DNA from 4 places in the Sulfurovum sp. TSL6 genome. Region 3 is predicted to be linked to each of the others. Evidence: riboswitches for the same ligand, from Rfam matches in the RefSeq annotation. Region 3 holds a riboswitch; each other region holds the start of a gene.
What was found. A riboswitch is a leader RNA that binds a small molecule or an ion and turns the genes downstream of it on or off. The one in region 3 is predicted to bind cyclic di-GMP.
Positions count from the first base shown of each region.

Region 1 (8,223 bases), 210 kb from region 3:
ACTCTCATGTGCAACTTTACTTGTAGGTTGTGGCGGTGGAGGAACAAGTACTTCAACGGATTCAACTTCAACAGATATCACTACAACCTCAATAGCAAAAGTAGTGAAGATTGATATCATTGTCACAGCTACAGAAGATTCTGCTACCATCGAGTGGAATCCTTATGGATATACTACAAAATTAGTAGAGTATGGTACAAGTAATAAGTATGGTTCAGTAGTTGCAGTACAAGAAGAAGGCACTGTTACCTTATCAAATTTACAGGCCAATACAGAATATCACTATAGAACAGTCTCCGAAGATGAGAGAGGTAGACTGATTGTAAGTAATGATAACACATTTACAACACTTGCAAGTACACAACCGATCGTAACTGATCCCGTTCCGACAGATCCAATTGTGACAGATCCAGTTGTAACTGACCCTATCGTAACAGATCCTGTTCCAACTGATCCAATCGTAACTGAACCAGTGCCAACTGAACCAATCGTAACTGAACCAGTGCCAACTGAACCAATCGTAACTGAACCAGTGCCAACTGAACCAATCGTAACTGAACCAGTGCCAACTGAACCAATCGCTGAAGAGACTCAAGCTCTCTGTCTAGAAGGTGATGCAAAAATTGAAGGTCATATTACGGATAAAGATACTGGAGTAGGATTAGTAGGTATTCAAGTCAATATAGGTGGCTGCATAACAACAACTGATGCTCAAGGTGATTATATACTAACGAATATAGCTGCAACTGATAAAGCAGTTGTCACGTTTAATGCCGACGGTTACTATAAAAACAGTACGATCATTCAAATAGATGCTGCATCCCCAAATTACACAGTTGTTGAAATGGATAAATATATTAGCCACTGGACGTATGACAGCCAAATTGTAGTTACTGGAGCCCATATCGATATACCTTCCGGTATTTATATCAATCATGATGGAAGTCCATATATTGGACAGGTCACTACTGGATTATCTTATCGTACCAGTACAGAAAAAAGTACCGACATAACATTCCCTGGAGAATATAAAGGGCAAGACAGTTATGGGAGCATCGTTCCTTTCGTCTCTTACGGTTTTATGGTAGTGGATCTGCAAGATGAAGCTGGCAATCCAATAAGTGTATCTGAAGATATGACTTTAATATTTGAAGCTACAGGGGCAACAGAAAACATTATCCCACTTTGGTACTATGATTATGCACAAGGAATGTGGATAGAAGAAGGTTATGCGACTCGTCTGGCAGATGGAACATACGAAGGTACCGTTTCCCACCCAGGGACCTGGAGTCTCAACCAACCTATCGAAGAAGCCTCGGGTATCTATACAGATCGTATCCTCTACCCAGATGGAACACCTGTCAAAAACCTAAGGGTACATGCTGTTGGTGACAACTGGATCAGTACCGATCTTAGTACCGATGAGAACGGTATGTTTGAAATTGAAGTAATACCAGGTCATGCGTTCACATTAGAATCATATCACTACACTGATAAATACAGTGCTGCATACAATGGTTTGATAGCTGCTGTAGCTCCAGGTGAAATAGTTGATAACTCTAGCTTATAATTATAAAACAAGCAAGTAATACTGTAGTAATACTCTTATACTAGAATTTGACCACTGGAAAAAGCCAAACTTGTTGTGAAACAAGGACGGAAAGCTTAGGACCTCAATGAATGAGATGGCCGGGCTGCCTATATGCTCCGTTTTAGAGAAGTACATTCTCAAATGTTTCACAACACACTTTTATCATATTTATAAAGAAAAAGGTAATACAAATGTACTTATACAAAAAAACACTGAGCATCTTTATGGTGATGCTTGTAACTTTATTCACTGGATGTGGAGGAGGAAGTGGAAATTCATCTATAGAAACAGAAGATTATTACACCGATTACACTATATATACTGATCGTATCATCGATACTGATAAGAAAGCGGTACCAAACCTAAGAGTGGATGCTATTAGTGACAACTGGATCAGAACCGATCTTTCTACTAATGAGAATGGTGAATTTGAAATTGAAGTAATACCTGGAGAAATGTTCACATTACAAGTATATGACTACGATAAAAATACTTATGCCACATATTCTGGTAAAATAATAGTAGATGCTGCAGGCAATATTGCCTATAAAATTTAATTAAAGAAAGGATTGAATTATGAAAAAAATACTTTTACTCTCGTTTACCTCACTTACAATGCTTATGGCAGATTTTACATTAGAAGGAAGCAAATTAACTCCTGTTGTAACAGAAACAACACCGTACGAACAGCCAACTTCGGATGCGAGTACTTCTAGTGAATATCTGGAACCAATAACCCTACCTGCATGTGATGCAAATAATCCAGAAGTACAGTTTATCACAAGTAATACTGACTGGAGTACAATAAATAATAGCAGTAAAAGAATTTTTTGTGTCTCTCCTGGGGACTATAGATCACTTGGAAATATTAACTTGACTGCAAGTGGTACATCTGAAAAGAGACGCTATATCATTCTTAACAACGGAAATGACTTGCATCCAGGAAAACTACTTAGTACACAAGTAGCAAACTATGCACTTACTTTTAATGGTGCGAATTACTGGATAGTGGATAGAGCTGCAGCTATCGAAAATAATCTTATAAGTTCATTTTTGTTTAACGCGACTTCATCATATAATATTCTTAATAGAGCTTTTACCCATGAAATAATTACTTCAGTACAGTTAAAAAGAGATGCGAATAATAATACGATACAGAACTGTAGATTTCAGAATATGACACATGCAGGACGTTTACTCGATAATCCAACCATATCTTTTAAAGATTGGAGCTCAACAGTATTTTCTATTAAAAATACTAAAATAATTAACAATGAGATAGTAAATTCAAACGATGGTATACAGACTGTTATTCCCATGACACCAGAGGTTACGGCGAATGTTGAAGGTACAATTATTGATAATAATCATATCTACATAGACTCTTCTATATATACTGATGGAAATGGTAACTATACTCCTAGTGGAACTTATGCTTTTGCTGAAAATGCAATAGATTTAAAAATAGGCTCTTTAAATGCACAAAACCCTATTATCATTACAAACAACCACATGTGGGGGTATAGAAAATCAGATAATTCATCAGGTAGTTACTTAAGTGACTTCGGTGCTGCTGTTGGTTATCATTACGGAATCGGTAATATAATACTTAACAACAATGTAATATTTGACTCAAATGTAGGTATTAGTGGTGGTGACTCTTTGTTTGCCGATTATGCCATTTATGATGGTGAAATGAAAAATAACTTGCTATATGAATGTGGAGCAGTTGATGGTATGACTGGCTCGTATTATTCCCTAAGTATAGCTGGAGCAAACAATATAGATATGCGCTTCAACACTATAGTAAATGCCAATGGAACAGCATATGCCAGATTTTGGTATAATTCAAGTGGCACAGTGTGGACTGACAATAACATAATTAATTCTCCTACAAACATTATATTGGAAGGCAACTCAGGGGGAACATATTCACCTAATAATAATTATGCTATAGGAACTACCGATTATGTATTTACAACTGATAAATTTACGAACAGTCCAAGAGCCATTACACTCATAAACGCATCAATAAATAATTAACACCTACTGTCTTTATTTGAGACTTAATATAAAATTTTGGGGTTAAATTATTGATTTTCAGAGCTGACTCTATTACATCAATAATTTTTAACTTCAAAAATTTAATTAAAACCCTATGAATATTAATTAAGATTCATAGGAAAGAGTACCCTCTCCCCCTCAAGAGAATTAATTGTGTTTTGTATCATTGACTTTTTATGGTTTCTAAATTTTAATAATAAATACAATTTTTCGAACTAAATGATTAAAGATAAGGCACATGATAATCAGTTTTTCTTTGTTCACTACAAAAGAGAAAATATATGATACTGTAATTTTATATATCCTTATACTAAGATTTAAGGAACATGACAATTGACTTATTCGTTCATATCTACTTAAGAAACGTGCATTTATTAATGTTTCAAAAAAGAAATCATAATAATTTAGAACAAGATAAAACACAAATACAATGATGTTATAATATAGAAAGCCCAGATAAAGTATTAATTAAAAAGATAGCACTTATACTAAGAATTAGTGCTTTAAAATGCCTGACAATGTTAAAGAATAAATAATTGTTTTATTATCCAACCTTTCCAATGCATGGCCTGAAAACAATATCTCTTCATTGTTAATCGCTCCGATGGGAAATTTAAATCTTCCATATTGGAAATATTTCGGATTTAATGAATCTTTTTTCCCTTTATAGAGTTCTTTCCATTGATATCCATCATTACTAAACCAAATATATGAGTATATGTCATGATTCACTTCAGATGGCTCTACTGCTGTAGATATGGCAGCATATTCATCTGAATTAACAGATGAGAGGACTGACCCCTGAAGCTCCTGCAGACAATGCTCTTTCCCATTCTTTCTATCTAACCTGTAAATATAGTTTTTGTCATATTCAGTATCAGTCCCATAAATGATAAAATCTTTAAAAAACAATAACTGAACTGCCCGATACTTCTGCCCTCCATGTTTAAAAATTTTTACTGTTTCAAAACTATCATTAGTATAACCAATGATACATTCACCATCTAAATCACCTGTCGCAAACCACAACAAATCCTCATATTTGTCATAGAATATACCATGCACATGTCGTATAGTACTTTTAGGGAAAGTATGGCATATCGTCCAAGTTTTTCCCGAATCTATTGACTTGAAAATATGTACTTCTTCTCTATCAGGGTTACTAAGATATTCTCCAAAATAGAGGTATCCTTTACTGTCCTCACACATATTCAAAGGTCGTGTTCCTCTGCTTACATTAAAAGTTTTTCTATAGATTTTTTCATTTTTTTGAGCAACAAAAATACCCTTTTTACCTATGGCTACCCTACTTCCATCCTGCAGTATAAGAAGATATGTAATTTCTGTCCGAAATAGTCTTGCCAACAACCTACTTGTATTAGCAATCAAACTATACTTAAGATCTTCTATCTTACCATCAATTTCCCATGACTTTCCGCCATCAAAACTTTTAAATATTTTGTAACCTTTAGCCGCATAAATGACATTATTGCAAATATTTAAGGCACAATAGCCTGATAATATTTTATTATTTGGCATTATTTTAGAGATTCCTATCTAATTTAATCGTTTTAACTTTTCCCCAATCAATGCATTCATTTGCTTCTTTCAAATCCATAAAGTCAAAGTCATTAAGTAATCTGTCAAGTTTATTTGAGGTGCTTTTTAATCCCACATAAGATTTAAATCTTCTAAATGCTGAAAGCCCTTCTATCATTGGCTGATCATAATCAAAATCTCTTGGATGAAGATAGACCATGACATAATCAGATTTTTTCATGAAGAATTTAATAAGTGGGTATGGGATCAGTCTGAAATAACCACCACCGGAAAAAATAATATTTTTTCCAAATATCGAGTAAAGATTGATAGGAAACTCTTTAATTCTGGCACCATCTATTTCAACATATGCCGGTTCTGCATGACCAAATTCTTTAAAACCACCATGTGCTCTTCTTGCAGGGAATACCGAACAGTCTATTTCGACACCATGCTTACTAAGCTCTTCAAGCATCCAGGTATTTCGATGCTTGAGAGAAAAACCAGGGGCTCTATATGCCCTTACCTTTTTGCCAACTACATCTTCAATAGATTTGATCGATTGTTCAAGATCCTCTCTAAACTCTTCTCTATTGAATTCATAAGCGAGCTGATGCATGTCTGAATGACTACCAATCTCATGCCCGTAATTATCAATCTTTTTAACAATTGTAGGATATCTTCTCGCTACCCATCCTATACAGAAAAAAGTGGCTTTTTGATTGTGTTTTTCCAAAATATCTAAAATTCTATCCAGATTCTGGTGGATTCTACATTCAAGTTGTATCCATTGTTTTTCAGTTTTTGTTGATGGATTATCCAAAATATGGAACCAGTCTTCTATATCAAATGTCAATACATTCATTTTAGTTCCTTTGTGCAATTTTCTTTGCGGGTACCCCACCAATGATGATATTTTTTTCATCAAAACTTTTGGTTACTGTTGAACCTGCCGCCACAATAATACCATCCGCCAAGCTAACACCTGCAGTAATAACACTGTTTCCTCCGATCCAAACATCATTCCCAAGTATGATATCTTTTTCCACTCTCTCCTGGTAAGTCATAGGTCCTTTACCAAGTCCATATCCGTGATTTGATGCATGAAGCTGTACACCCGGTCCAATAAGCACATTATCACCTATGATAATTTTAGATCTTTTACCTGCCCAGACAATGCAGTTTGTAGTAATTCGTGTATCAAAGCCAAAAGAAATATTTTTTGCATTACGTATAGAAGTTGTCGCATGCACTCTATAGGGTCCATTTGTTGTAATATCAAACTTCCAATACACATGTTCAAACAGATAATAAGCAAATGAAGACGCTATTGATTTTATAAAATTAAGTGAAAAAATAGACTTGAGGACAATTATGAGTTTTTCAGTTGTACTCATCTGCGACTTATTATATTCATCTATCCTATTCTGATTCATATTAAACCCTTTTCACCTGATGCAGGATTGTCAACATTTTTGATGCAAGCATTTTTCTATCGAACTCTTTAGCAAGTAGTGAACAACCTTGTTTAAGTTCATTATAAAGCTCATTATTTGATGAAATTTTCTTCACACTTTCTAAAAATTCATTTTTATTCTCCGGTTCAAAAACCAATCCTGCATGATGCCTGCGAACAATATCTTTTGCTTCACCTTCCACACCAAGTAAGATCGGTTTCAACATAGATGCTGATTCAAAAATTTTTGATGGTATAAGAGAAGCATGAATATCGGTTTTGGTCAAAGGGATCAAAGCTACATCAATGACCGATATATAATCAGCGACTTCATTTTTTTTCACAGGATCCAAAAAAGTCACATTCTTTAACCGTAACTTTTCTGCCAAAGCAACAACTACCGATTTTTTTGCACCTGTACCTATGAATAAAAAATGAATACGTTCATCTTTGATCTCACTGATGCACTCAACAATAAACTCAAGGCCATGTGCTAAACCATGGGTACCGATATATCCGAAAATAAACTTGTCTTCCAAACCAAGTTGATGTAAAATTTCTTGATTTTTATCTTTAGGTTGAAATAGCTCTAAATTTGCTCCATTCGTGACTATATCTATTTTAGATGCTTCTATACCCCTACTTACAAGATTTTCTTTAAGCCCCTTAGTCACTGTAATGATAAAGTCTGATTTTCTATAAAGACATAGTTCAAATTTTACCAGGAAATCAAGTATTTTTTTATTTTTAATAGCCCCTGTATCTTTAATACCTTCAGGCCATAAATCTCTGAGTTCAAAAACCCATGGTTTCCGTCTTATTTTAGCGAGTACACAACCAGCAAAAGCGGTAAAAAGCTGAGGGGATGTTGCAACTATCAAATCTGTTTTGACAAATAATCCAGCAATTATCGCACTCATTGCATAACTAAGGTAGTCAAAAATTCTTTTCAAGGCCCCTTTATTCTCTACCATATAACTCCATACCCGTATGACCTTAATACTATCTATGATTTCTGATTGATAGAGTTTATTTTTATAACCATCATATACTTTTCCATAAGGGAAATTCGGATTACAAGTGATAACTGTTACTTCTATGCCTTCTTTTACCCACTCCTTGCAATGTTCAAACGTTCTACTAGCAGGGGCATTACTTTCTGGTGGAAAATTATCTGACAGGAAAAGTAATTTCATAGTTGCATCTCCATTTTTAGATGATCGCTAAATACTATTTTGGCTGTAAAGGCCTTTATGATTCTATTGAACTCCCCACTATATCCATATTCTTCAATATCTAAACTATTTGCATTATATATAGTTATTGTTATTCCTAATAGTATAATATTATTACCTTTAACTTTTGGCGAGAGCCCAGGATAAAAATGTAAATAAGCAGTGTTTGTATGGACCCCTGAGCTCTCAATACTGTCTTCTATAATGATAGCTCTTTCATGTGACGTAAATTTTCTTGTATGTAAGACACCAATATGTCTGTACCCATCATGTGTTGCCTCAATGTAATTCTCTTTTTCTTCCAGATGAATGATTTTTGCACGCCTTCCAACTCTAAA
Region 1 is NZ_BPFJ01000001.1:1,000,252-1,008,474, forward strand. Features, by position in the region: gene LDM93_RS04875 (fibronectin type III domain-containing protein) at 1-1,570, shown strand, start outside; cyclic di-GMP riboswitch class I at 1,624-1,702, shown strand; gene LDM93_RS04880 (hypothetical protein) at 1,783-2,148, shown strand; gene LDM93_RS04885 (hypothetical protein) at 2,168-3,634, shown strand; gene LDM93_RS04890 (hypothetical protein) at 4,151-5,194, opposite strand; gene LDM93_RS04895 (polysaccharide deacetylase family protein) at 5,199-6,059, opposite strand; gene LDM93_RS04900 (acyltransferase) at 6,061-6,630, opposite strand; gene LDM93_RS04905 (glycosyltransferase family 4 protein) at 6,632-7,846, opposite strand; gene LDM93_RS04910 (alginate lyase family protein) at 7,843-8,223, opposite strand, start outside.
Region 1: another riboswitch for cyclic di-GMP. It lies ahead of LDM93_RS04880 (hypothetical protein); the one in region 3 lies ahead of LDM93_RS03920 (DUF4382 domain-containing protein).

Region 2 (8,223 bases), on a different contig from region 3:
ACATCTTTCCTATGATGTAAAAAACGCCTCCAACCACATACTCCTGTATAAAGCTGCCTTCACTGTTCCAGGCACCCATATTGATCACCAGTCCTACGATGATCCCCAAGAGCATCGCCCATAGTACTTTTTGTGTAAGTGTCATATTACTTCTTCCCTTCTATTGTCTCTATTGTTAAAAGTTAGGTTATCTCATAAGTGTACTTGAATACTACAATCTTCTTTTCAACCCCAGATACATAAGCTGATGGCCTAAATCTAACTGTTCTATTGGTGGTTTGCATTATAACAAAATATAGTTTTTTCTGCCCCTATTGACAAAGTAACCTAAATGTGTTAATATCCACCATCTTTCAGATATGGGGATGACTTGGTTTCGACTGGAGTAGTCGGGGCTATGTGCATGTCGGACTGGGCAATTCCGTTACGCGGCCCACACGCGAATAAACGCAAACAATACAGATTATCGTCCAGCTTACGCAGTAGCGTAAGTCATTAACCCCGCTAACGCGGAGGACTGCTTCGCCGGTGAGTGTCATCTTAACCGGATTTTGAAGTATCACATCTGATGACTATGCTCCCTGGAAGCTATGCCAGGGTGTGAGAATTTTAGCTCGTCTTGTAAAGTTTTGAGTGTAGTACAAAGCAGGATTAAAATTAACAACACTGACTAAGCATGTAGAGTCATGGTTCTATCTATTTTAGGACAGGGGTTCAATTCCCCTCATCTCCACCAAACTCCAATTTAATACAATCTAATAAAATACAAATAACCCCCTTATTTACGAACATTAAATCATATATAGTCTAACTGTGTTAGATTATTATGTATAATTATTGGTACATTAAAAAAAGGAAGAAGAAATGAACAATGAAAACAAAAATGAAGTAACGGTAGTAGATATAAAGATGCCATTCATGTCAATGGTTACGTTTATGGTAAAAGCAGCTCTTGCAGCAATTCCAGCTATTTTCATTTTAATGGTTATTTTTACATTCTTTACGGCATTTTTAGGTAATATTGCTGGTCGTTAATGAGATAATCTTTTAGGCTTACTCAAGTTCCATACCTCCTATGCACCCTAAGGATTTGTTCTTTTAGAACTCCATCGGTAAGACTGATACAAACGCCATTAGTGCCTCCAATAGGAACATCTAACTGTCGCAAAGAAGAAGTATACAATGACAGAACGCATAGATATGAGTGGAAAACTATCTGCAATACAAAATCATCAAACATCAAGAAGTCTCTAAAAGTATGCTATTGAGGGGATTTTTTTGGATTGGTTAATTTAAGTGGTGCGGATGAGAGGACTCGAACCTCCACGCCGTAAAGCACCAGATCCTAAGTCTGGCGTGTATACCAATTTCACCACATCCGCATGTGATTATTACAATAAGAGAGTATTCATTTTAACTTCTCTGTCGAATAATACAAAAGTTTCACTTTTGATCAAATAAGTAAAAGTCAAAAATATCATTATGCTAATATGAAATATTTTACATTGGCCCTAAAGAACTACATTAGTGTTAATAAGACATTTTACATACTCTTAATACTGAACTATTGTAATAGAAGGACACCTTGTTTTTTAAAATTTGTAATTTACACCTATCATTACCACTGGATAGAATTTATAATCTTCTACATCATCAATAATTTTTTGAGTTTCAATTACAAGGTTATTATTAATTTCATCTTCAATAGGAGTTCCAATGATTAATGGATTTAAATCAGCATTTAAATCTACTTTTGGTGAACCTTGATACATAACACCTAGGTCAAAAGAAAATCCCCAACCTTTTTCATTAGAATTGTTTCCCCATCCAATACCAAGATATGGAGCAACATCATCAAATTCAACGTGAGTATTTAATTTACCAACTTCAGAAGCAGTATATTTATCATTACCGATTGTTATTACTTCTGATCCAAAAGGAGTAGCACTACCATCAAATTCATTACCATTATAATAAACACCACCACTTACTCTAAATGTATTTTCAAATGGGAAATAATCTACTAGAAGACCAGCATTTTTAAAATCAATATTTCCATCATAACTAACAGTATCAACATCTAAAGTATGGCTATACTGTAAGCCATTCACATTTACTCTAGCTGAAAAACTATCACTAATAGGAGTTGCTAAATTAATACCTACACCTAATGTTCCTACTGTTATACCAGCATTGTAATTTGATTCACCAACAGAATCTGCAAAAGCTAAACCTCCACCCATTGTTACTAAACATGTAACTAAAGTACCTTTAAAAAAAAATTTCATTATCTGTTCCTTTTGACATAAAAATAAAATAGTTGTGAAAAATGAATTAACTAAATTTTGATAACCTGACAATCTTAACAAGTTAAGATCCATGGCTTTCTATCCCTGCTTCACAACAAAATAAGTTTGAATTAAATAAGATTTATATGGGATAGTAAGTAGTAAAGAGAGAATGATACATAATACACTAGTATTAGTATTTGGCAACCTGGCGATCTTAAGTTAAGACCCATGGCTTTCCGTCCCTGCTTCACAACAAGTTTGGCACAACAAATATATCTATTTAAATACAAGAAATTATAACAGAAAAAGTATATGATTATTTTTAAGAGGGGGTTCAATTTCCCTCATCTCAAACAATTCACCAAATTTAAATCACTTCTTTTCGCAGTTCAGCAGATAACGCAGTCGTCATTTCATAAGAAATAGTCCCAAACTGTTTTGCAGCCGCTTGTGCATCACTCATCACACACACTTCTTCTTTATCTGATTCAAGAGAGATAGAGTCCATAGAAACACGTCCTAGTATAGGTAAGCCCTCACTTGTTATATAAGGTTGAGCACTGTCTCCTCTGGACCATCCGTCACCATAACCCAGATCATAGGTAGATACCGTCATATCATGTGAAGCTATGAAGTCCCCTCCGTACCCTATGCGCTCTCCATCTTTTAATATTTTAGTTGATATCTTTTTAGCATATAGTGACATTACAGGACGTAGTGTTACTTCATCAAAAAGGTGTGGCAGTTCACTATATCCGTACGCACCTATGCCTACACGTACTAGATCTTCATCAAAACTTTTTGTTCTAAGAATAGCTGCTGTGTTATGCGAATGTACTCTTACATGCGTAAACCCAGCTTCTTTTACGCTTTCTTTCACACGCTCAAACTGTTTTTGCTGCCAAAAGAGTTCAGAGCTTAACTCATCTGCACTACGGTAGTGGGTCATCACACCTGTAAGTTCTAACCCTTGTGCTTTAATCAAAGTACAAGCTTCACCCAGCTCATCAAAGGCTATCCCGTTACGGTGCATTCCCGTATCTACTTTGAGTTCTACTTTTGCACCTTTTTGGGCTTCTTTGATATCTTCTAATGTATTGATAGTAAAAGAATAGACCTCATCTTTTATGATACTGTCACCCAATACCAGTATCGTTTCAAATAAAGATCTGATCACTTCTGCTTCTGCCGTTTTTCGTACCACTGCATGTCTGATACCAAACTCTGATGCCAGTCTTCCCATCAGTTCCAGTCCGTGACCATAGGCATTGTCTTTAAGGACAATTGCGATCTTTTCAACTGAGCCAGTTTTTAGTGCAATTTGGTTAAGATTATGATAGAAATTTTGTTTATTTATTTTAATAAATGCCATGACGAGATTATACAATATAGATAATAAATAAGGGATACGATGCAAAAAGATCTAAAAGTGGTGATGCCGGCAGAATGGGAAAAACAGCGTGCCGTACTCTTGTCCTTTCCTCATGAAGAGACAGATTGGCATGATCCCCATAACGCAGCAGACCTGGAAGCGAGTCTCTCACCTTTTATACGTATCGCTCAAGCTATCGCTTATGGAGAAGCCGTTTACATTATCTGTAAAAACAAAGAAAAAATTGCAAAGATGTTCTGTTCTACACGTAACATGACTTTCATAGAGATACCCACGAACGATACATGGATACGTGACTACGGCTACATCAGTATAAAAGAAAATCAGGAAGTGAAACTGCTTGACTTTACCTTTGATGGCTGGGGCGGTAAATTTGAAGCCTCTCTTGACAATGCTGTCAATACTGCTTTACATAAAAAAGGTTATCTTGGCACGACGCCCCTTGAACATATTGATTTTGTTCTTGAGGGAGGCTCGATAGAGAGTGATGGGGAAGGAACCATCCTCACGACTTCAGAATGCCTTTGCAACCCGAACAGAAACGGTGGACTGAGTAAACAAGAGAGCGAAGAGAAACTGCATACCTATCTGGGTGCACAAAGAGTGTTATGGCTGGACCATGGATATCTTGCAGGCGATGATACAGACAGTCATATAGATACTTTGGCCAGGTTTGTCAACACAACGACCATCATGTATGTCAAGTGTGAAGATAAAGAAGATGAACATTACGAAGCACTACAGGAAATGGAAAAACAATTGAAAAGTTTTACCACTTCAGAAGGCCAGCCTTATACGCTCGTTCCACTTCCCATGTGTGAAGCAAAATATAATGATGCACAAGAGAGACTGCCGGCAACCTATGCCAACTTTCTCATTACCAATGATGCATTGATCTACCCTACCTATGAGGATAAAAATGATACAAAAGCAGGAGAGATCTTTAAAGAGGTTTTCCCAGATAAAGAGATCATTCCTGTGAATTGTTCAAAACTGATAGAACAGGGTGGGAGTCTACACTGTTCTACGATGCAGATAGCCTATTAAAAAGGATTTTTATGAAAACAGCACTGATTCAACAAGCCTACCATGGCAGTAAAGATAAAACCCTTCAAGTCACTACAGAGAAGATAAAAGAAGCTGCACAAAACGGTGCAGAACTTGTTGTCTTACAGGAACTGCATCAAACAGAGTACTTCTGTCAAAGTGAAGATACCAAATTTTTTGATTATGCGGCCCACTTTGATTCTGATGTAGTATTTTGGGGTAATATTGCCAAAGAGTACAATGTGGTTCTGGTCACGTCACTTTTTGAAAAACGGACAGCAGGCCTCTACCATAATACCGCCGTCGTCTTTGAAAAAGATGGGTCTGTCGCAGGAAAATACCGGAAGATGCATATCCCTGATGATCCAGGATTTTACGAGAAGTTCTACTTTACGCCAGGTGATCTTGGTTTTGAACCTATACAAACTTCTGTGGGGAAACTAGGTGTACTTGTCTGCTGGGACCAATGGTACCCTGAAGCTGCACGGGCTATGACACTCAAAGGGGCAGACATACTTATCTATCCTACGGCTATAGGCTGGTTTGAAGCAGACAGTGAAGACGAAAAAGCAAGACAACTTGACAGCTGGATCACCATACAGCGTTCTCATGCCATTGCAAACGGATTACCCGTACTAAGCTGTAACCGTGTAGGTTTTGAAGCCGATAGTGCCGGTGTGATGGCTGGTACGCGTTTTTGGGGGAACTCTTTTGTATGTGGCGCACAAGGAGAGATGCTTGTACATGCAGATGATAAGAGCGAAACCATACTTTATGCAGACATTGAACATGAGCGTACCAAAGAAGTACGTGATATCTGGCCGTTTTTACGTGACAGACGTATAGAAGCGTATGAGTGTTTACTGAAAAGATATTGTGACTAACGTATCATTTCCGATACGTATTATAGAGGGTATTGTGAAGATCACTGCTTCTCGAACCACCACATAAAGGCGAACATGAGTCCTGGTGTTTTTGCGATACTTTCATCATAGAGAAGCTTCTTTGCTTCCTCTATGGGCAAATAGACAACCTCTATCTGTTCATGGTCTACACCACCGCCTTCACTCACCTTCATACTCTCATCGAGTTCGGCAAAGTAGAGTGTCTGTTTACTTCCTGCGAAGCCTACTGAGGTATGAAAAGAAGTGATTCTCTCGATGTTTTGGAGTGGGATATCATATCCACACTCTTCTTCTACCTCTTCTTTTGCAATTTCTGCCAGAGAAAGTTCTTTATCCACGATACCCGCACACAGTTCTATTGTCATACCAATATCATTGTTCAAGTAGACCGCAGGACGGAACTGTCTCACCAAAACAAATGATCTTTTTTCTTTATGGTAAAGAAGAATGGCAACACTATCATGTGCTTCAACGATCTCCCATGATTTTTGAATACCTTCTTGTTCGTATGTCGCAAATGCTGTTGATATAAACTTGGCATTGACCAAAGGCTGAAGTTTAAAGTGCTTGATCCGTTTTTCCATCTTCTACTCTCATGCTTGTTTGTTCATATCCATCCCACACAAAAGGGGTACTTTCTTCTTTGAGATATGCCAACATTCTTTCTTTCTTCTCTTTTGCATTCTTGATCACGACTTTTTTGTATTTTGTTGTGGACACATCCTTATATTTGGTAAATTTCTTTAAAACAGTATCTTTGATTGATGCCTTACGTAATACTCGCATTGGGTTTACCCATCTTCCATGTTTCTTCATTCCAAAATGCAGATGGGGTCCTGTACTTCGTCCTGTACTCCCAACATACCCTATAATCTGACCTTTCTTCACGCGCTGTCCTCTTTTAACACGTATACGACTCTGATGTGCGTACAGTGATTCATATCCACCGGGATGTTTGATCTTTACGACTTTACCATACCCACCCAAGCGACCCGAAAAAGTAACTTTTCCAGAATTTACTGCAAGAAGCGGTGTCCCTCTTCTTGCTCCAAAGTCTGTACCATGATGCGGGCGGTACCGTTTCAATATCGGATGATATCGTCTATGACTGAATGAGGAAGTGATACGAACATGACGTAAAGGCATACCAAAACGAGAAGAGATACTTTTGATGGGGACCCTACGGTAATAAGTCACTTTTTCCTTATCTTTAACCGTATATGCTTGAGACTTTTTAGTACTCGTGTAGCCATAGCCATCTTTATCTGCATAGATGAACTGCCGTTTCTTATGAGATTCATACGTAGCTATTTTAATATATGGCATAGAGTGTGGTTGACCCATTCTCGTTTTTTGTGAATAGAGAAAAGAAACTTTATCTCCCTTTTGAAACTTTCTCGTATTCACAGTACCCTTAAAAAGCTGTCCGATCTTATCTGCCAGAGCTGGATGATGTAATGCATTGTTCACATCTGTATAAAGATTTTGTTCTATGGTAACCGTAGCACCATGTTCTTTTTCTTTATACTCTATAGGAATAATATCGAAACTATACACATCACTGTTATGCGCTTTAGCCAATCTTATTTGCATCTCTTCCCCTATAGGGATCAATGCCTGCTCTAGTGTATCCTTGCTGTCTTTCAACTCATAAAAGAGTTGACCACCCTCAATTTCGGAGAGAAACTGAATATCTGCTTTTGAAATATCATTGAGTATCTCTTTAGAGATCTTTTTGGAGTCTAAATACTCTGAAAATGTTTCCCCTTTTTTCCAATATCCAAGCGTTACTTTCGCACCAAATAAGGAACTTGATATCAAGATCCATACCACTATATTTTTAAGACTTCCCATTCTCTACCATTATCCCTACTGCTTAGTTGGATATAATTATAACTTAAGTAGGTTAATCTACCCGCAACAATAAAGACATCAATAAACTTTTACTATATTACTTGTATAATCAATACCATTATTTAACACTTAAAGGACCGCTATGCACAAAATAGCTCTTATCGCTCTACTCTCTTTACCACTTTTTGCAGGTTTTTTCCCTCAAACAGTACACACTTCTGTTAAATCTGTAAAAGGAAATACCATTACACTCAACAAAAAGTTTCCTATCAATGGTATGAGTGGTGTGGTGATTCATAATTACGGCAATGACCTGACAGCTATCACCAGTCGTATCGCCCAAACTTCATCGGATGAATCCATTGCCTTGGTCAGTAAAGATATCCTGCATCATGATGAACTTCCTACCATCAAAACACCTGTTTCACCCAAAGACAAGGTCATTGGCGGATACCTTTATAATAATGTGCTTGTTTTAGCACCGGATGCAGATACCTATGCAAAAATCACCTCTGCACATCATAAAAAATGGATACATCCAGACCTTTTTGCCTTATATCTTTCTGTCGAAGGAGAAGAGAAGCCAACCAGAGAAAACCTTGCACGTTTTGCAAAAAAATATCAAGTAGGACTTGTCTATATCGTACGTAAAAACTCTGCTGTACTTTTAGACCCTGTTTCTGAAAAAATAGTCTCTCAAAAGTCTATGACAAATCTACCTGCCAAAGGAGTA
Region 2 is NZ_BPFJ01000002.1:491,341-499,563, forward strand. Features, by position in the region: gene LDM93_RS07420 (dicarboxylate/amino acid:cation symporter) at 1-145, opposite strand, end outside; RNA gene ssrA (transfer-messenger RNA) at 362-736, shown strand; gene LDM93_RS07430 (hypothetical protein) at 865-1,035, shown strand; tRNA gene LDM93_RS07435 (tRNA-Leu) at 1,298-1,382, opposite strand; gene LDM93_RS07440 (hypothetical protein) at 1,593-2,288, opposite strand; cyclic di-GMP riboswitch class I at 2,345-2,424, opposite strand; cyclic di-GMP riboswitch class I at 2,488-2,564, opposite strand; gene LDM93_RS07445 (alanine racemase) at 2,659-3,663, opposite strand; gene LDM93_RS07450 (agmatine deiminase family protein) at 3,703-4,731, shown strand; gene LDM93_RS07455 (carbon-nitrogen hydrolase) at 4,743-5,615, shown strand; gene LDM93_RS07460 (NUDIX domain-containing protein) at 5,657-6,220, opposite strand; gene LDM93_RS07465 (peptidoglycan DD-metalloendopeptidase family protein) at 6,195-7,490, opposite strand; gene LDM93_RS07470 (plasminogen-binding N-terminal domain-containing protein) at 7,633-8,223, shown strand, end outside.
Region 2: another riboswitch for cyclic di-GMP. It lies ahead of LDM93_RS07440 (hypothetical protein); the one in region 3 lies ahead of LDM93_RS03920 (DUF4382 domain-containing protein).

Region 3 (8,223 bases):
CTATATAGAAAATATTCCTATTAAAGCGTTTCCAGGTATAGGAAAAGGATTTCAAAAGAGGCTGGAAGCACATTATATCTCTACACTTGGTGATATAAAGCGAAACAAAAGACTGCTTGAATCATGGAAAAAACCTGGTATCCAACTCTATGGACGTGTTACCGGAACAGATCATGAAGGTATCAGCAGCAGAGGGGAGAGGAAGTCCATAGGCATCAGTCGAACATTTGATGCCATACATGATAATGCTGAGATCAAAAGACGTATTATGATCATGGCAAGGCATATTATCTATATGGTGATGGCTATGGAGGTGAACCCTACAAGCTATTATTTGAAGATAGGGTATGAGTATGGTGTAAAAGTTAAAAAGACACTAACTGTGAACAGGGTTTTTTCTGAAACACTCTTTAAGTCTATGCTTTCAGACATGTATGAAGAGATAGCCCAGAGCAATAAAGGAGCTATCAAACTGACATTGAACGTTTCAAGTTTTGCTTCACTTAACCTGAAGACACTTTCACTGATAGATTTCCATGACGACAGCAAAGAAAAACAATTACATCAAAATATACATGCGTTAAGAGCACGTTTTGGGCTGGATATCATTAAAACAGGAAATGAACTTTAAAATATATTCAACTTATTAGGGTTTCATGCTACAATGTTGTATGAATTTAAAAAGATTATTCTCGAACATAAAAGAGCTTCAAACGGTTGATGACTCTGTAGTCAATTCATTGTATACACTTTCGACGAGAGCACTGTTAGTTGTTGTTCTATTAGCTATTTTAATCATTGTAGCTTTATACCCAATACTTGATGGCAGTATTCTAGTGTGGTCACTGATCTTGATGATCTTAACAGGATATAGACTTTATTCTGCTTATAGTTTTAAACAAAATCCTAAAAAATACTCCATGGCATTATGGTATAAAAAATTTGTCGTTGATGCAATATTGACTGCACTTGTTTTTTCAACATTAGGTTTTATTTTTATACATCAGGTAGATCACTATTATCAACTTTATATTGTTGCGGTACTTTTAGGATTGTCTTTAGGTTCTACAGTTTCTTTATCGGCAGATGCACGACTCAATATCATGTATTCAACTATTCTTTTATTGCCTCTTATTTTTTCTATGGCATTGCTTCATGATACGCCTTTGCATATCATACTTACCATTTCACTGATCTTGTATTTTCTTGCACAAGTGACCAACATCTATAATATGTATCAACAAAAAAATGCTTTTAATATGTTGCAATCGGAACATATGCTTTTAAATAGTTTATTTAAAAATGCACCTCTTGGTATCTTTACCTATAATAAAGATTTAAAGGTACTAGAGTGTAATGAACAATTAAAGACATTATTTGAGCATGAAAAAGAGAAGATCACAGGAATGGATCTTCGTATGCTTCCAGACAGACGTATATTAAAAGTATTAAAAAATGCAATTAGTGAGGGTACACAATCTTATGAAGGTCCATATGTATCCCTCAATAATAAGCCATTTTGGATAGATGCAAAAGTTTTTTCTTTTAGTGATTCAGATAATAATGTTTTGGGTGGCGTAGGTATGATAGAGGATAAAACGAAAGAACATACCGCCTTAACAGAGCTTGAATATTTGGTGCAACATGATGTACTTACCGGTTTGTTCAATCGTAGAGGTTTTAGGAACTATATGGAGAAACTTGTAACGAGTGTAAAACATAAAACATATTTTTCAATACTTTTTTATCTTGATCTTAATCAGTTTAAAAGCATTAATGACTCTTTGGGGCATCAAGTGGGAGATGATGTACTTCTTGCTGTATCTAAACGTTTGACCGATAACTTAGGAAAAGATTGTATGGTCAGCAGATTGGGTGGAGATGAATTTATCATTATTATTCCACATGTATCAGAAGATAAAAACATGGCTCATAAAGAAGCTGAAGAGTTTTCTAGAGAGATACAGGATCTTTTCTTAGAACCCTTTATCATCAAAGAGATGCATTTACATATTAAATCAAGTATAGGTATCGTTATTATGAAACCTGCTTATACGAATATCGTAGAGATCATAAGACATGCAGATCTTTCAATGTATCAAGCAAAGAATGATAATGGACATGTTGCATATTATGATTCTTCTTTAGACAAACAACAAAAAGAGCTATTTATGCTTCAGCATGACCTGGTATATGCAGTCAAAAATAATCAGTTGGGTCTTTTTTATCAACCCGTAGTTTCCATAGATGAAGATGTAGTGTGCTCTGCTGAGGCACTTGTACGTTGGGATCATCCGACAAGAGGAGCCCTGTCACCGCAGGATTTTATACCATTGGCTATTAAAGCAGGTTTGATCTCACAGATTACATGGTGGGTTCTTGATAATGTATGCCAGCATATAGCTCAATGGAAAAAAGAGAATAGCTGGAACCTGGAGTATGTTTCGATCAATGTGAATGCACAGCAATTTGTAGAAAATAATTTTGCTAGGGAATTCCTTAACAAGTTAAGAAAATATGGACTAGAGACTCATGACATCATGATAGAGATCACAGAACGATCACTGATTGATAATTTTGATAATACAGAGGATGTCATTAATGAGTTACGTAGGCAAGGAGTAAGATGTGCCATTGATGATTTTGGTACAGGCTACTCTTCTTTATCTTATCTAAAGAAGCTTTCTTTCCATACATTGAAAATAGATAAGGAATTTATAAAAAATATAGAATTCAACCCTAGTGAAGTACATCTTGTTTCAAGTATATTGGACATAGGAAGACAATTCAACTATAACATCATTATAGAAGGTATTGAAAACGAACAGCAACTAGAGCTGCTTAGAGGGCTAGATCCAAAACTTAGGTATCAAGGATATCATTTTTCCAAAGCTGTAGATGTAGAAGAGTTTGAGAAACAGTTTTTACAAAATGTTACTGAAGTTCCAATATTATAAAATATTATGCAAGTTTGGATCATTCAAGATGTATCTAATTCATAATGATATATAATACCTACGTTATAGTAAAGAGACTTTTTAAATATAATTTGTTGTGCCAAACCTGTTGTGAAGCAGGGACGGAAAGCTATGGGTCTTAACTCTAAGATCGCCAGGTTGCCAAATACCAATACTAAAAGTATTATTTTGCTTTTACAACTTGTTCTGCCTGCAAATTCTATTTAATTCAAAATTATTTTGTTGTGCCAAACCTGTTGTGAAGCAGGGACGGAAAGCTATGGGTCTTCATTTTAAGATCGCCAGGCTGCCAAAATAAATTCATATTTCTTTTGCGCAACATCCAATATATAAAAAAGGGTATTTATGAAAAAATTTCATAATATGATAGCTATTGTGTTAGCTTTTACACTAATCACACTCATCACAGGCTGTGGAGGCGGTTCTTCTACTCCAACGGGTACTTTATCACTCAGTATCACTGATGCGCAACCTCAGTTGGATAAAGAAAACGATGTAAATGTAACAGAAGTGAATATTGCTGTTATTGGTATTGAATACAATTATGAGGGAAATTGGATCACTGCTGAAGATTTCGAGCCTCAGACATTCAACCTATTTGAACTTCATGATGGTAAATCACTTCATTTGGGAAATATGATTCTGCCGGCAGGTCACTATCAGGAGATTCGCTTTAAATTGGCTGCCCCTACAAAAGAGTCAGAAGTTAAAAGTAATCCAGATTGTAATATAACATGGTCTGATGGATCATCTGCGCCATTATTTGTTCCTAGTGGAGGACAAAGCGGTTATAAAGGTAAAGGTGCATTTGATATCACGGCTGATGCAAAAATCGAAGTGACTGCAGATTTCGATATATATAAATCAATTGTTCCGACAGGAAGTGGAAAATATAATTTAAAACCAGTGATTAGATTGGTGGTCACTGAACTTTCAGGTATGATTAGGGGAACAGTTCTTGATTTTTCAGACCATAATAATTTGAGGGTTTTTGCTTACAAAGAAGGTGATTGGAATGATGAATTAGATCCTTTCCCGAATGCTGTAAGCTCAGACGATGTCAATATTAGTGATGGTAACTTTACGTTGGCATACCTTGGTGAAGGAAACTATACTCTTATTACGGCAGACTACCTAGCAGGTGGTATATATAATGAATTTTTCTATGAAAAACATAATGTTGAAGTCTTGAAAGGACAAACAACATTGGTTGATATCAATACTTCAAACTAAAATGTATTGAATATATTCCAGACTGCATACAAAGTATGTGTCTGGAGTAAAAAGAGATAAATAATCTAATCTCTTTTTATATGCTGCTTAGAACAATTCTCTACAAGTATTTTAAAAAACGATCTGCCCGTCTTGCTGCATACGTTTGATAATACCTTTTGCCATCTCATGGCCTTGATAGGCAGCTTTTCTACACCACTCTATGGCTTTCTCTTTATCCTCTTCGCAACCTAACCCCATGTCATATAATGCGCCCAGGTTAAACTGTGCTTTGGCATTGCCTGCCTGAGCTGCTTTAGAGAAGAGTATGAATGCCTTTTTGTAATCCTGGTGTACACCACGACCCTCTTTGTACATGGCACCAAGGTTATTAAAGGCATCTATGTTGCCTCTTTTGGCTGCTTCTTCGTACCAGAAGGCTGCTTCTGATTCATTTTTCTCACACCCTTCACCGTTTTCTAGCATCAATGCCACTTCAAACTGTGCCAAAGGTACTTCTCTGGTTGCAGATTCTAGATAGTAGTCAAAGGCTTTTTTAGTATCTTGGTTGACACCATAGCCTCTAAAATATAGAAAACCTAGATAGTAATAAGATACAGGGTCATTTTGTTTTTCTAGAGCAGTATAGAGCTCAAGGGCCTTATCGTATTCTTTTGCGAGTAATGCGTTGTACGCTTCTTGTGCTAGAGGAGTCATTATACACCAAACCCTGCAAGTTCTGCACTCACTTTTTCTATCTTGCTTTGCGCATCTTCAAGTGCTTGCTTATTTGTGGCAAGTACTTCTGCTGGTGCATTGGCAACAAACTTTTCATTATTGAGCATACCACTTAATTTTTGTATCTCTTTTTCTAGCTTCTCTTTTTGTTTAGTCAGTTTGTTGATGATAGGTGTCATATCTATCTCACCCGTTGGCAGATACACTTCTAAATTATCAGAAACATCCGTAATGGAGTCTGCTACTTTTGCATCCACAAACTCAATATTTTCCACTTTAGCCAATTTCTGTATGAATGGACGAGCCATCTCTGTATCGATATTTACATCTAGTTTGATGTAGGCTTTTTCTATCTTGCTATTACCCATATCGATGACTACTTTAGCACGTCTCAGAGCAGTGATAGACTCTTCGATGATCGCAAACATGTTTTCAGCTTCTACGTCTCTTGTTATCTCTTTAGGGAAGTTCATGACCATTAATGAATCACCACCTTCTAGTGTAGTACCTGAGAGTTTGTGGTAAAGATGATCAGAGATAAACGGCATGAACGGAGAAACCATTTTAAGTGTCTCTTTGAAGATCGCACCAAGCTCTACGATGCTTTCTCTGTCGGCTTTAGAGTATTCGATACCCCAATCACAAAACTCATTCCATACAAAGTTGTAGAGTGTTTTTGCAGACTCATCAAATTTATAAGACTCAATTGAGGTACGAATCTTCTCTACCGCAAGACTCAAACGGCTTTGCATATAGCGCCCAAGCAGTGTTTTAACTTCTATATCTTTGAGTTCTGGAAAAGTATCTACATTGAGTTGCAAGTAGTTTGTTGCATTGTAAAGTTTGTTCGTAAAGTTTCTAAACTGCTCTAGATTTTTAGCACCCAGTTTTATGTCACGACCCTGTACAGCCAGGTATGCCAAAGTAAATCTGATAATATCTGCTGAATGTTCTTCCACCATATCAAGTGGATCGATCACATTGCCTTTTGACTTTGACATCTTCGCACCGTGTTCATCTCTTACAAGCGCATGCATATAGATGTCTTCAAATGGTAGTTTCCCTGTAAAATGTTCACCCATCATCATCATTCTTGCTACCCAGAAGAACATGATGTCAAAACCTGTAATGAGCAGTGAATTAGGGTAAAAATCTTCCATGTCAGTTTCATTATAGAGTTCTGTAAGCTTACCGTTATTTCCCCAACCTAAAGGTGACATTGCCCATAAGGCTGAAGAGAACCATGTATCGAGTACGTCAGGGTCTTGTGTTATTTTCTTTGATGCACATTTTGGACATGTTTCAGGTTCATCTTCCCTGTCTGCCCATTGATGGCCACAGTCATCACAGGTAAATACCGGTATACGGTGTCCCCACCATAGTTGACGAGAGATACACCAAGGACGAAGTTCATCCATCCATGCTGTATAAGAGTTTATCCAGTGGGCAGGGTGGAAGTTGTTGTGTTTTTTAGTCTCTTTGATAGAATTTTCAGCTATTTTTTCACTCAAGAACCACTGTTGAGAGATAAAAGGTTCAACGATATTCTTACATCTGTAACAGTGTCCTACTTGATGAATATGCTCTTCTATTTTCACGATATGTCCGGCATCTTCAAGTGCTTTTACGATCACTGGACGCGCTTCTAGACGCTCTAAACCAGCAAAATCACCACAGTAGTCATTTAATATCCCTTTTTCATCAAAGACCTTGATGAACTCTAAGTTATGTCTTTTCCCTACCGCATAGTCATTTTGGTCATGTGCAGGTGTCACTTTAACCACACCTGTTCCAAACTCCATATCTACATATTCATCCGTAATAACCTTGATCTTTCTATCCGTCAGTGGTAAAAGAACCTCTTTACCAACGATGTCTGTATAACGATCATCATCAGGGTGTACCATGATCGCGGTATCACCGAAGTATGTCTCAGGTCTAGTAGTCGCTACTTCAAGCTCTCCTGAACCATCAGCAAATTTATAGATCATCGTGTAGAATTTGCCATTGACCTCTTCGTGTTCTACTTCAATGTCAGACAATGCACCATCATGGGTACACCAGTTGACCATATAATTATTTTGAGTGATGTGACCTTCATTGTAAAGTGAGACAAATGCTTCTTTGACGGCTTCTTTAAGCCCCTCATCCATGGTAAAACGCTCACGTTTCCATGCAGGTGTGACTCCCAGCTTTCTCATCTGGTGTACGATGTTGCCGCCACTTGTCTCTTTTTGCAACCATGCACGCTCTAAGAATTTCTCTCTTCCTATCTCTTCTTTTGTCGTACCTTCGGCTAAAAGCTGCTTTTCTACAATGTTCTGAGTAGCAATACCTGCATGGTCAGTACCAGGTTGCCAAAGTGTTTTAAACCCATCCATACGCTTATAACGTGTAATGATATCTTGGAGTGTAAATGTAAGTGCATGACCGATATGCAGAGACCCTGTAACATTTGGAGGAGGCATCATAATAGAAAAGTTTTTCCCTTCCTCCTGGATACGCTTATTTCCATCTATTTCAAAGTACCCACGCTCTTCACAGAGTTTATAGTAATTATCTTCTACTTCTTTTGGGTTATATGTTGCTTTTTTTTCAGTTGATTCGCTCATCAGACTATCCTACATGATAATATTGTCGCGATTATAGCGTAATGGTGCTTTTTCTTTTATGGCAGGGCTTAAAAGAGTGGAGTTTTGTTCTTTTTGTGCCATTGTATAATGGCATCCCATGCTTCCTCTGCATTATCTACATACGATAATATATCTAGATCATGAGACGCTATGGCATCCTCTTCTTGTAAAAAATCAAAATCAATCATACGGTTCCAGTACTCTTTTCCAAGCAGAATGACGGGTATAGGGTGACTTTTTTTTGTTTGTATCAGTGTTAATACTTCAAAGAGTTCATCAAGGGTACCAAAACCTCCTGGAAAGATGACCAGCGCCTTGGCGCGTTGCATAAAATGGAGTTTACGTACGGCAAAATATCGAAACTGGAAACAGAGTTCAGGTGTAATGTATGGGTTAGGGAATTGTTCATGTGAGAGGTCTATATTGAGACCGATAGATTTGGAACCCACATCAGAAGCACCGCGGTTTGCTGCTTCCATAATACCAGGACCACCTCCTGTCATTAAGGTGACATGCATATCTTCAGGGCTTTTACCGCTTTTCCCTACCAGTTGACCAAATTTACGTGCTTCGTCATAGTAATGACTCTTTCTTACTATACTTTCCGCTTTTTTAAGTGCAATAAGAAGTGCTTCTGAATGAGGAGAAGCCTCCAACTCCTT
Region 3 is NZ_BPFJ01000001.1:787,143-795,365, reverse strand. Features, by position in the region: gene LDM93_RS03930 (DNA polymerase IV) at 1-631, shown strand, start outside; gene LDM93_RS03925 (EAL domain-containing protein) at 672-2,957, shown strand; cyclic di-GMP riboswitch class I at 3,047-3,124, shown strand; cyclic di-GMP riboswitch class I at 3,195-3,272, shown strand; gene LDM93_RS03920 (DUF4382 domain-containing protein) at 3,342-4,211, shown strand; gene LDM93_RS03915 (tetratricopeptide repeat protein) at 4,323-4,907, opposite strand; gene LDM93_RS03910 (valine--tRNA ligase) at 4,907-7,540, opposite strand; gene LDM93_RS03905 (LOG family protein) at 7,609-8,223, opposite strand, start outside.

Region 4 (8,223 bases), 630 kb from region 3:
TATTTAAATCCAGTACAGTACTGTTGTCTATGAAAGTAGACGAAAAAAATCAGGATAATAGACTCGAAGGCATTGTGAGCAAGGTAGACAAAGATGTGGAGAATACTAAAGTAGTGGTGGATATAGGAGAGCATGACACCATTGTATCTGTCATGCCTACAGCTGTTTTAGAGAAGATGGAACTTAGTGAAGGAAGTTCTGTGACCGCTATGATCAAAGCCAATGACATTATGATAGGGAAGTAAAGAGTGAGACAGGTAAATATGAAGAAGATCGTATTAGGTTTGGTACTAAGCTTCGCTCTATTAAGTGCAGGCGAGATAAAGATCGCTGTCGCGGCAAATGTAAGTTACGCCATAGAACCACTCAAAACAGCGTTTTATACATTGTCCCCGAAGACAAACATAGAAGTGATCCTGGGGAGTTCTGGAAAACTTACAGCACAGATAAAGAACGGCGCACCGTATGACCTCTTTATGTCAGCAAACATGAAATACCCGGAAGTACTTTATAAAGAGGGGATAGCTGTAACAAAACCTATCGTATATGCACAGGGTGCATTGGCTTATTTGTCTGTAAAGCCACAGGATTTTAGGCAAGGGTTGAGGCTTTTAACAGAGGATAAGATTCAAAAAATAGCCTTAGCAAACCCTAAAACGGCACCTTATGGTGTAGCAGCGGTAGAGGCTTTGAAAAATGCTAAGGTGTATGATGCCGTCAAAGAGAAGTTTGTCTATGGAGAATCAATTTCACAGACCGTTACCTATGCAATGACGGCAGCAGATATAGGATTTATAGCGAAATCTTCACTTTTTAGTCCACAAATGGCATATCTTAAAGAAGGGATACACTGGAGTGATGTAGATGAAACCTTTTATACCCCTATAGAACAGGGAATGGTGATTCTGAAAAAAGCAGAAGGTAACCCTGCAGTGAAAGATTTTTATGACTTTATGTTAAGTGAAAAAGCCCAGGAGATATTGAAAAATTTCGGATATAAGGTAGAGTAAATGCAGGAAATTTTTAATGTAACATCCTTAGATCTAGCACCTTTTATCCTTTCATTTAAACTCGCTAGTGTGACAACAGTGATATTGTTTTTGTTTTCTCTTCCTTTAGCGTGGTATCTCTCTCAAAGCAGATCAAAGACAAAACCTTTTTTAGAAGCCGTTACGGCATTACCGATCGTACTTCCCCCTTCTGTGTTAGGGTTTTATATTTTAGTCGTACTCTCCCCGAACTCTGCAGTGGGAGCTTTTTTTGAAGATCTTTTGGGTGTGAAGTTGGTCTTCTCTTTTAGCGGTTTGGTCGTGGCAAGTTGTTTTTACTCACTTCCTTTTATGGTACAGCCTTTACAAAGTGGATTTGAGTCTTTGAACAAACATATGTTGGAGGCATCCTACCTTGCAGGGAAGAGTAAGTTACAGACTGTGTTTAAGGTTGCATTGCCAAATATCAAACCTTCACTTATCACGGCACTGATCATTACTTTTGCACATACTATCGGTGAGTTTGGTGTAGTGCTCATGGTAGGGGGGAGTATCCCAGGTGAAACGAAAGTAGCTTCGGTGGCTATTTATGAGATGGTTGAGGTGATGGAGTATGGTACAGCACATATCTACAGTGCGTTCATGGTTTTGATGAGTTTTATAGTGCTTTTATCCGTGTATATCTTTAACCACAGTCAGCGTAAAATAGGTGTCGTTTAATGATAGAGATAGACATACATAAAAGACTGCATGGTGCGCATGGTGATATGGATCTTGATGTCAGTTTAGAGATACAAAAGGGTGAGTTTATTGCACTGATGGGTGAAAGCGGTTCTGGTAAAACAACGCTGCTTAGAGTCTTAGCAGGCTTAGAAAATGCAGAAGGTAATATTAATGTGGAAGATGTACTTTGGTTAGCTGATCAAAAAATGCTTCCACCGCAACAAAGAGAGATAGGGTTTATCTTTCAGGATTATGCACTGTTTGAAAATATGAACGTAGAAGAGAATTTACTCTTTGTCAATAATGACAAGGTTCTGGCGCAAAGACTTCTTGAGATGACAGAACTTAGCAGATTGTCACACCGTAATGTAAAAGGCCTCAGCGGTGGCCAAAAACAAAGAGTGAGTCTTTGTCGTGCCATGATGAAAGAGCCAAAGCTTTTACTGATGGATGAACCTCTATCGGCTCTTGATCCTGCAATGCGCACAAAATTACAAGATGAGATACTCAAATTGCACGAAACTTTTGGTACCACAACCATTATGGTAAGTCATGATGCCGATGCTTCTTATCATCTCGCTGATCGTATATGGGTTCTTGATCAAGGAAAGATCATAGCAGATGGGCATCCTGAAGAGATACTTCTCAAAACTTCTACCGTGACTTATACACTTTCAGTATAAGTTGTTCATCGGGGATGAACAACTATACTCTATGTGGTTTCATGGATGATCCTATCTTCAAAATAGGTTTCAAAGAGATGATTCAATGCCTCTAAATCTATAGGTTTTGAAAGGTAGCTATCCATACCTGCACTCATATATTTTTCTCTATCTCCTGCAAGTGCATTTGCAGTGAGTGCGACGATCGGTATATGTGGTTTATGGTTTTTCCTTTCATAACTTATAATCTGTCCCGTCGCTTCCATACCACCCATCACAGGCATTTCAATATCCATGAATATCATGTCATACTCATTTCTCATACGGTGTTCAAGCGCTTCTTGTCCATTATTTGCGATAGTGACACTGATCCCGAGTCGATTGAGTACATTGAGGATCAACTTTTGGTTAATTTTATTATCCTCTGCGACCAGCACATGTACATTTGTAAAGGTAAGATTCTCTTTCGTCTCTAAAGTATCCTCTTTGTCATTCATCATTCTAAGTGTTTTAGAAAAATTCACAGGCTTATAGAGTACCTTATCTATCTGTGATTTGTATCGCTTTAGATTTTTTTTCTGGTCTCCTGTTGAGATTACAACGATCTTGGTATCAAGGTCTAGGAACGGTTTTAGTTCATCATCTCTCTGACGGAATTTATGGTCAATAAAAAGAATATCAGGGAGCTGTGAAGTGCCTTTTAACGCTAAGAGTGATTCATCTGTATAACGCTTGATATTTGCGCCTGTGTAAGCGATATAGGTTTCAAGATTTTTGTTAATGTAATAGTCTGTATCTATATGTGAATTAAGAATACCGACAGTGTAAGAACTCATATCATTGACTTCTCTTTGTGTAGCGCTCTTAGGTTTCTTAAGTGCCAAGGTAAAATAGAAGGTCGAACCTTCATCTTTGACACTTCTAATGCTCAGTTTCCCTCCCATATGGTCTATGAACTTACCTGATATGGATAGTCCCAGACCGGTACCACCATACTTTCTACTTGTACTGACATCTGCTTGAGAAAAAGCTTCAAATATTTTTCCTTGTTGCTCCTTGGTGAGGCCGATACCTGTATCTGAAACTTCAAAGTTGACGTTTACTTTATCCTCATTCTCAAAGAGTTTCTTGATCGATACACTCACTTCACCGTTGGTGGAAGTAAATTTAATGGCATTACTCACAAGGTTCACGATTACTTGAGAGATCTTCGTCGGGTCACCTATCAGTAAGGTAGGCAGCGTTGGGTCCAAAAAGATGTTAAAGTCAATATGGTTTTCTGCCGCTTTAGCTGCATAAGATTCAACAGCGGATTCAAAGACATCTACAGGATCAAACTCTATAGCTTCAAGTTCTATCTTCTGTGCTTTGATCTTAGAGAGGTCAAGAATATCATTGACGATGGTCAAAAGATTTTCTCCACTCTTCTCTATGACTGCAATAAATTCAGCCCGTTCCTCTGGATCATCAGTCTCTTTGAGTAATTGTGTAAATCCAAGAATACCATTCAGAGGTGTACGTATTTCATGGGACATACTGGCAAGAAAGAGGTCTTTGGTCTGATTGCCGTCTTGAATGGTTTTGAGCAAAAATTTATAGATATAGTCAAATTTACCATTGCGGATCAACTTTTGAAGCTCTCTTTGTTGGTTTTCATTCAATACCAGTTTTATATCCTTTAATGTCTCTTCGGAAATTTCTGTATTATTTTGTATCTTGGATTGTATTTTGGAATATAAGCTAAAAAGTTTAAGCAATACAAGTAATAGTATGAATGTTGATCCTCCATACCATGCAAGGATCTTTTCATGTTGTGTGACCGTTTCCTTGTTTATTTTTTGGATCTGGGTACGTAGTAGTGATTGTACTTTGTTAAAGTAGTCCATTTTTATATCTATCTGGTTTGACCACCCAAGGTGAGAAACAGAGTATTTTCCTGATCTTGCTTCATAGGAGATCATGTCGCGTTCTTCAGCAATGATAGTGTTGAACTTCTCTACTGAAAGTAGTTCACCCAGTTTTAACGCTATGGTACTGTCTGCTACTGTATGAAACTGGGGTAAGGTATCTTTGCTTATAAACCGATCCCAAAGTTCTCTCTCTACATAACTCATTTTTCTTGATTCCAGTAAGATGGAAGAGATCAGTAGATTCTCCTGTACGGTGTTCTCTTTCAGGGCAGTATACTTTTGATACATCATCAGATAACTTTGCTTCACCTCAGACTTTTCATCAGCAGCAACCTTTTGTAGTACCTCTGACAATGGGCCAAAAATTTGCTCATGATAGGCATGCAAAAAAATGTCATTATAATTATCATTTAAACTATCCACATCTCTTCTAACAAGTTCCAGTGCTTTAGTAGCGTGTCGAATAAATTTACTATAGTGTGTAAAATGATCGTTCTGTTTGATAAATGTATCTAATTTCAATAGATTTTGATCTGTGTTATTCCTTAGTTCTTTCAGTTTCCTAAAATCATTTTTTTTATGTGTGACGAAGTACGTAGCGCTCTGTATTCTTTCATTGATGATATTGTCTAAAACAGATTCGAAATACTCTACAAAAAAAGAAACCTTCGTATTGTTTTGTGCACTCATATATTTTTGATAAGAGAGATAGGTATGATAAGAGGTCATACCTGTGATACCTATAATCATAATTATGAGTAGGCTAAGTATAAATTTATTTTTCAATATCTTCACGTCGATCCTTTTAATAGCTTTTACTAGTGTAAAGTGTTAGGAGTATATCTCTATCAATAAAGAGAATTTAAGTATATGCTTGATTGTGTTTTTTATAATTTCAACCATATTGAATTCCTTTATTTTTAAAATAATTGAAGCCATGTAAATGAAGATAGAATATGTAGGACAGTCCAAGGGTGTATTCCATTGTGCAGTCTGGCGATCTTTTTTTGGAAAGACCCATGACTTTCTGTCCTTGTTTCACAACAAGTTTAGCTTTTCAACATTTTTACCTTCAAAAATTATACTAAGATAAGATTTAAAAAGCGTTATATAGAAGTATTTAAGTTTATAATTTAAGTCATGATAATACAAATGGTGGCAAGTAAGCTTTTATAACTGATATGAAGATATCCAATATTCGTGATGAAAATGTTTTAGATGTTACAATATATATCATCCGTCGAGCCTTTTTGGGCTATATTAAAACTAATAGAGTAAAATATCGATCATTATAGAGAGCAAAGGAAAAAAATGAGTATAGATAAAGCATTAATGGATAGAAGCGGTGGGAAATGTGAGTTGTGCAGTTCTGAAGAGGGACTGAGTGCTTACACGGTTGCACCCAAAGATGAGGCTATTGTGATTTGTAGTACTTGTGCAGACTCTATAGATGATCCGACAAAGAATGAAAAACATTGGAACTGTCTTCATGACAGTATGTGGAGTACGGAGCCTGCAGTACAAGTCATGGCTTTTAGACTTCTTACGCAACTTGGTGCACAAGACCAACTAGACATGATGTATCTTGAAGATGAAGTAAAAACATGGGCAGAGGAAGGGTTGATCACTGAAGAACAAGAGCCTACACGTGATGCGAATGGTACTATCTTGCAAGAGGGTGATTCTGTGAGCATCATCAAAGACTTACCGGTAAAGGGTGCAGGTTTTACAGCCAAGCAGGGAACTACCGTGAAAAATATCCGTATGGTGCCAGGTGACCCTACCCATATACAAGGCCGTGTAAACGGGACAATGATTTTTATTATTTCGGCATTTTTAAAGAAGCTGTAGTATTTAGATAACAGGGGTTATGATTTAAATCATACGTAGATAATTCAAAAATTTTTAACAAGGATACATCATGATGAGGATCATTAACTATTTTATAGAGAATAGAAGTCTTAATTATGTGCTCCTTGTCTTTATCCTATTTCTAGGTATCAACTCCTATTATAATATTCCCAAAGAACTTTTCCCCGAAATCGCTTTAGACAAGATTTCTATCAGGGGTAGTTATGCAGGTGCCAGTGCGGACAATCTTGATAAAATGGCAGTGCGTGACATCGAAGATGAACTGGGCAATATACAAGGTATAGATAAGATTGAAACAGTGATCAAGTCAGGCACTTTTTCTATCGTTCTCGATCTTAACGACGGCGCAGACAAAATAGATGCTCTCAATAAAGCCAAAGATGCTATCGCACGCAGTAGACAATATCTTCCTGCAGATATGATAGAACCTACTGCAGAGCTACTGTTGCACAATCGACCGCTTATCAGACTTTCGCTCTCTTCTGAACATCTGAGCAAAGGCCAGTTGATAGAAACGGCCAAAGAAGTGAAGTCTAAAATTGCCAGAAACCCTTATGTCAGTGAAGTAAAGATCTATGGTGATGCAGATCAGGAAGTATCTGTGCAGATCAATGAAGAGGCTGTAAGAGCGTATGGATTGGATCCTTTTACGCTTATCGATGCCATCTCAAAAACCTCTTATATCTATCCCATAGGGGATATCAAGCAAAGTGGAAATTATATTTTTCTCTCTACCGTCAATGGTAAAGAAAATAAAGAAGAATGGGAATCAGCACTCATAAAAATAGGAGATCAGCAAGTGAGGCTTGGTGATGTTGCGAAAGTCGATATCACTTACCCTCAAGATACAACACTTTCGACTTTTAATGGACGGAATAATATTACATTGGTGATCTCAAAAGGACCTGAGGGAAATTCTATGCATATTTCCAGAGATCTGCAAACATATGCAAAAGAAAAACTCTCTAAAGAGTTTCCTGAAGTTTATTTTGATTTTTACCAGGACAGTTCCAAACCGGTTAAGGACAGGCTCAATACCGTCATTTCAAACCTGATGTTTGGACTGCTGCTGGTATTCCTCTCTATGACGTTACTGATAAATATACGTATCGCATCTATTGTAGCGATGGGTATCCCTATCTCTTTTGCCATAGGGATCATGTTCCTTTACTTTACGGGGTATTCTATCAATATCGTCTCATTACTGGGAGGACTGATCGTCATAGGTATCGTTGTGGATGATGCGATTGTTGTTTCTGAGAATATCCAGCGACATATTAATGAAGGTTTAGCGAAAAATGAGGCAGTGTATCAAGGGTTAAAAGAGATGGTTTTACCTGTCACTTTGGCAACACTTACAACCATTGCGGCATTTCTTCCTCTGTTCATGCTCACCGGAGAGATCAAAAACTTTATTATCCTTATTCCTATTACTGTGATCATGATCCTTTTGGGATCTCTTCTTGAAAGTTTTTTCTTTCTACCCTTGCATGCGGATGAGGTGCTCAAAAAGCAGAAGAATTTTATCAATTGGGAACCACTGCAGAACAAATATGAAGCGTTGCTGCATCTTGTGATCCGGTTTAAATATATCTTTTTATTCACGTTTGTCATAGTGATACCACTTTTAACCATCCTCACGATCAAAATGCTCAATTTTCAGTTTTTCCCTGGTTTTGATGGCAACTATCTGTATATTACAGGGAAAAGTAATATGGATACGACCATTGAAGAGACAGACAAAATAGCCAAAGAGTTGGAAAAGTATGTGCTTTCAAAAAAAGAGACCTATGCACTTAAATCCACATCTACCGTTGTAGGGTACCGAAGATCACTCGCCGGCGCAGATGAAAATGGGGACAATATGCTCTACATTACCATGGAATTGTATGATATGGAACCCCAGAGTTTTATCGATGCCTATATCAATCCTATATTGAATTTTTCTTTTATGTTCAATGATCCTGAAAAGATCAGAAAGAAACATACCTATGACCTTGCACAAGATCTGAGAAAAGAGATCGCACCCATGAAGAAGAAGTATCAGCTTGAAGAGCTTGGTGTGCG
Region 4 is NZ_BPFJ01000001.1:153,198-161,420, forward strand. Features, by position in the region: gene LDM93_RS00725 (TOBE domain-containing protein) at 1-245, shown strand, start outside; gene modA (molybdate ABC transporter substrate-binding protein) at 264-1,010, shown strand; gene modB (molybdate ABC transporter permease subunit) at 1,011-1,709, shown strand; gene LDM93_RS00740 (ABC transporter ATP-binding protein) at 1,709-2,395, shown strand; gene LDM93_RS00745 (ATP-binding protein) at 2,425-5,079, opposite strand; cyclic di-GMP riboswitch class I at 5,269-5,348, opposite strand; gene LDM93_RS00750 (alkylphosphonate utilization protein) at 5,596-6,135, shown strand; gene LDM93_RS00755 (efflux RND transporter permease subunit) at 6,206-8,223, shown strand, end outside.
Region 4: another riboswitch for cyclic di-GMP. It lies ahead of LDM93_RS00745 (ATP-binding protein); the one in region 3 lies ahead of LDM93_RS03920 (DUF4382 domain-containing protein).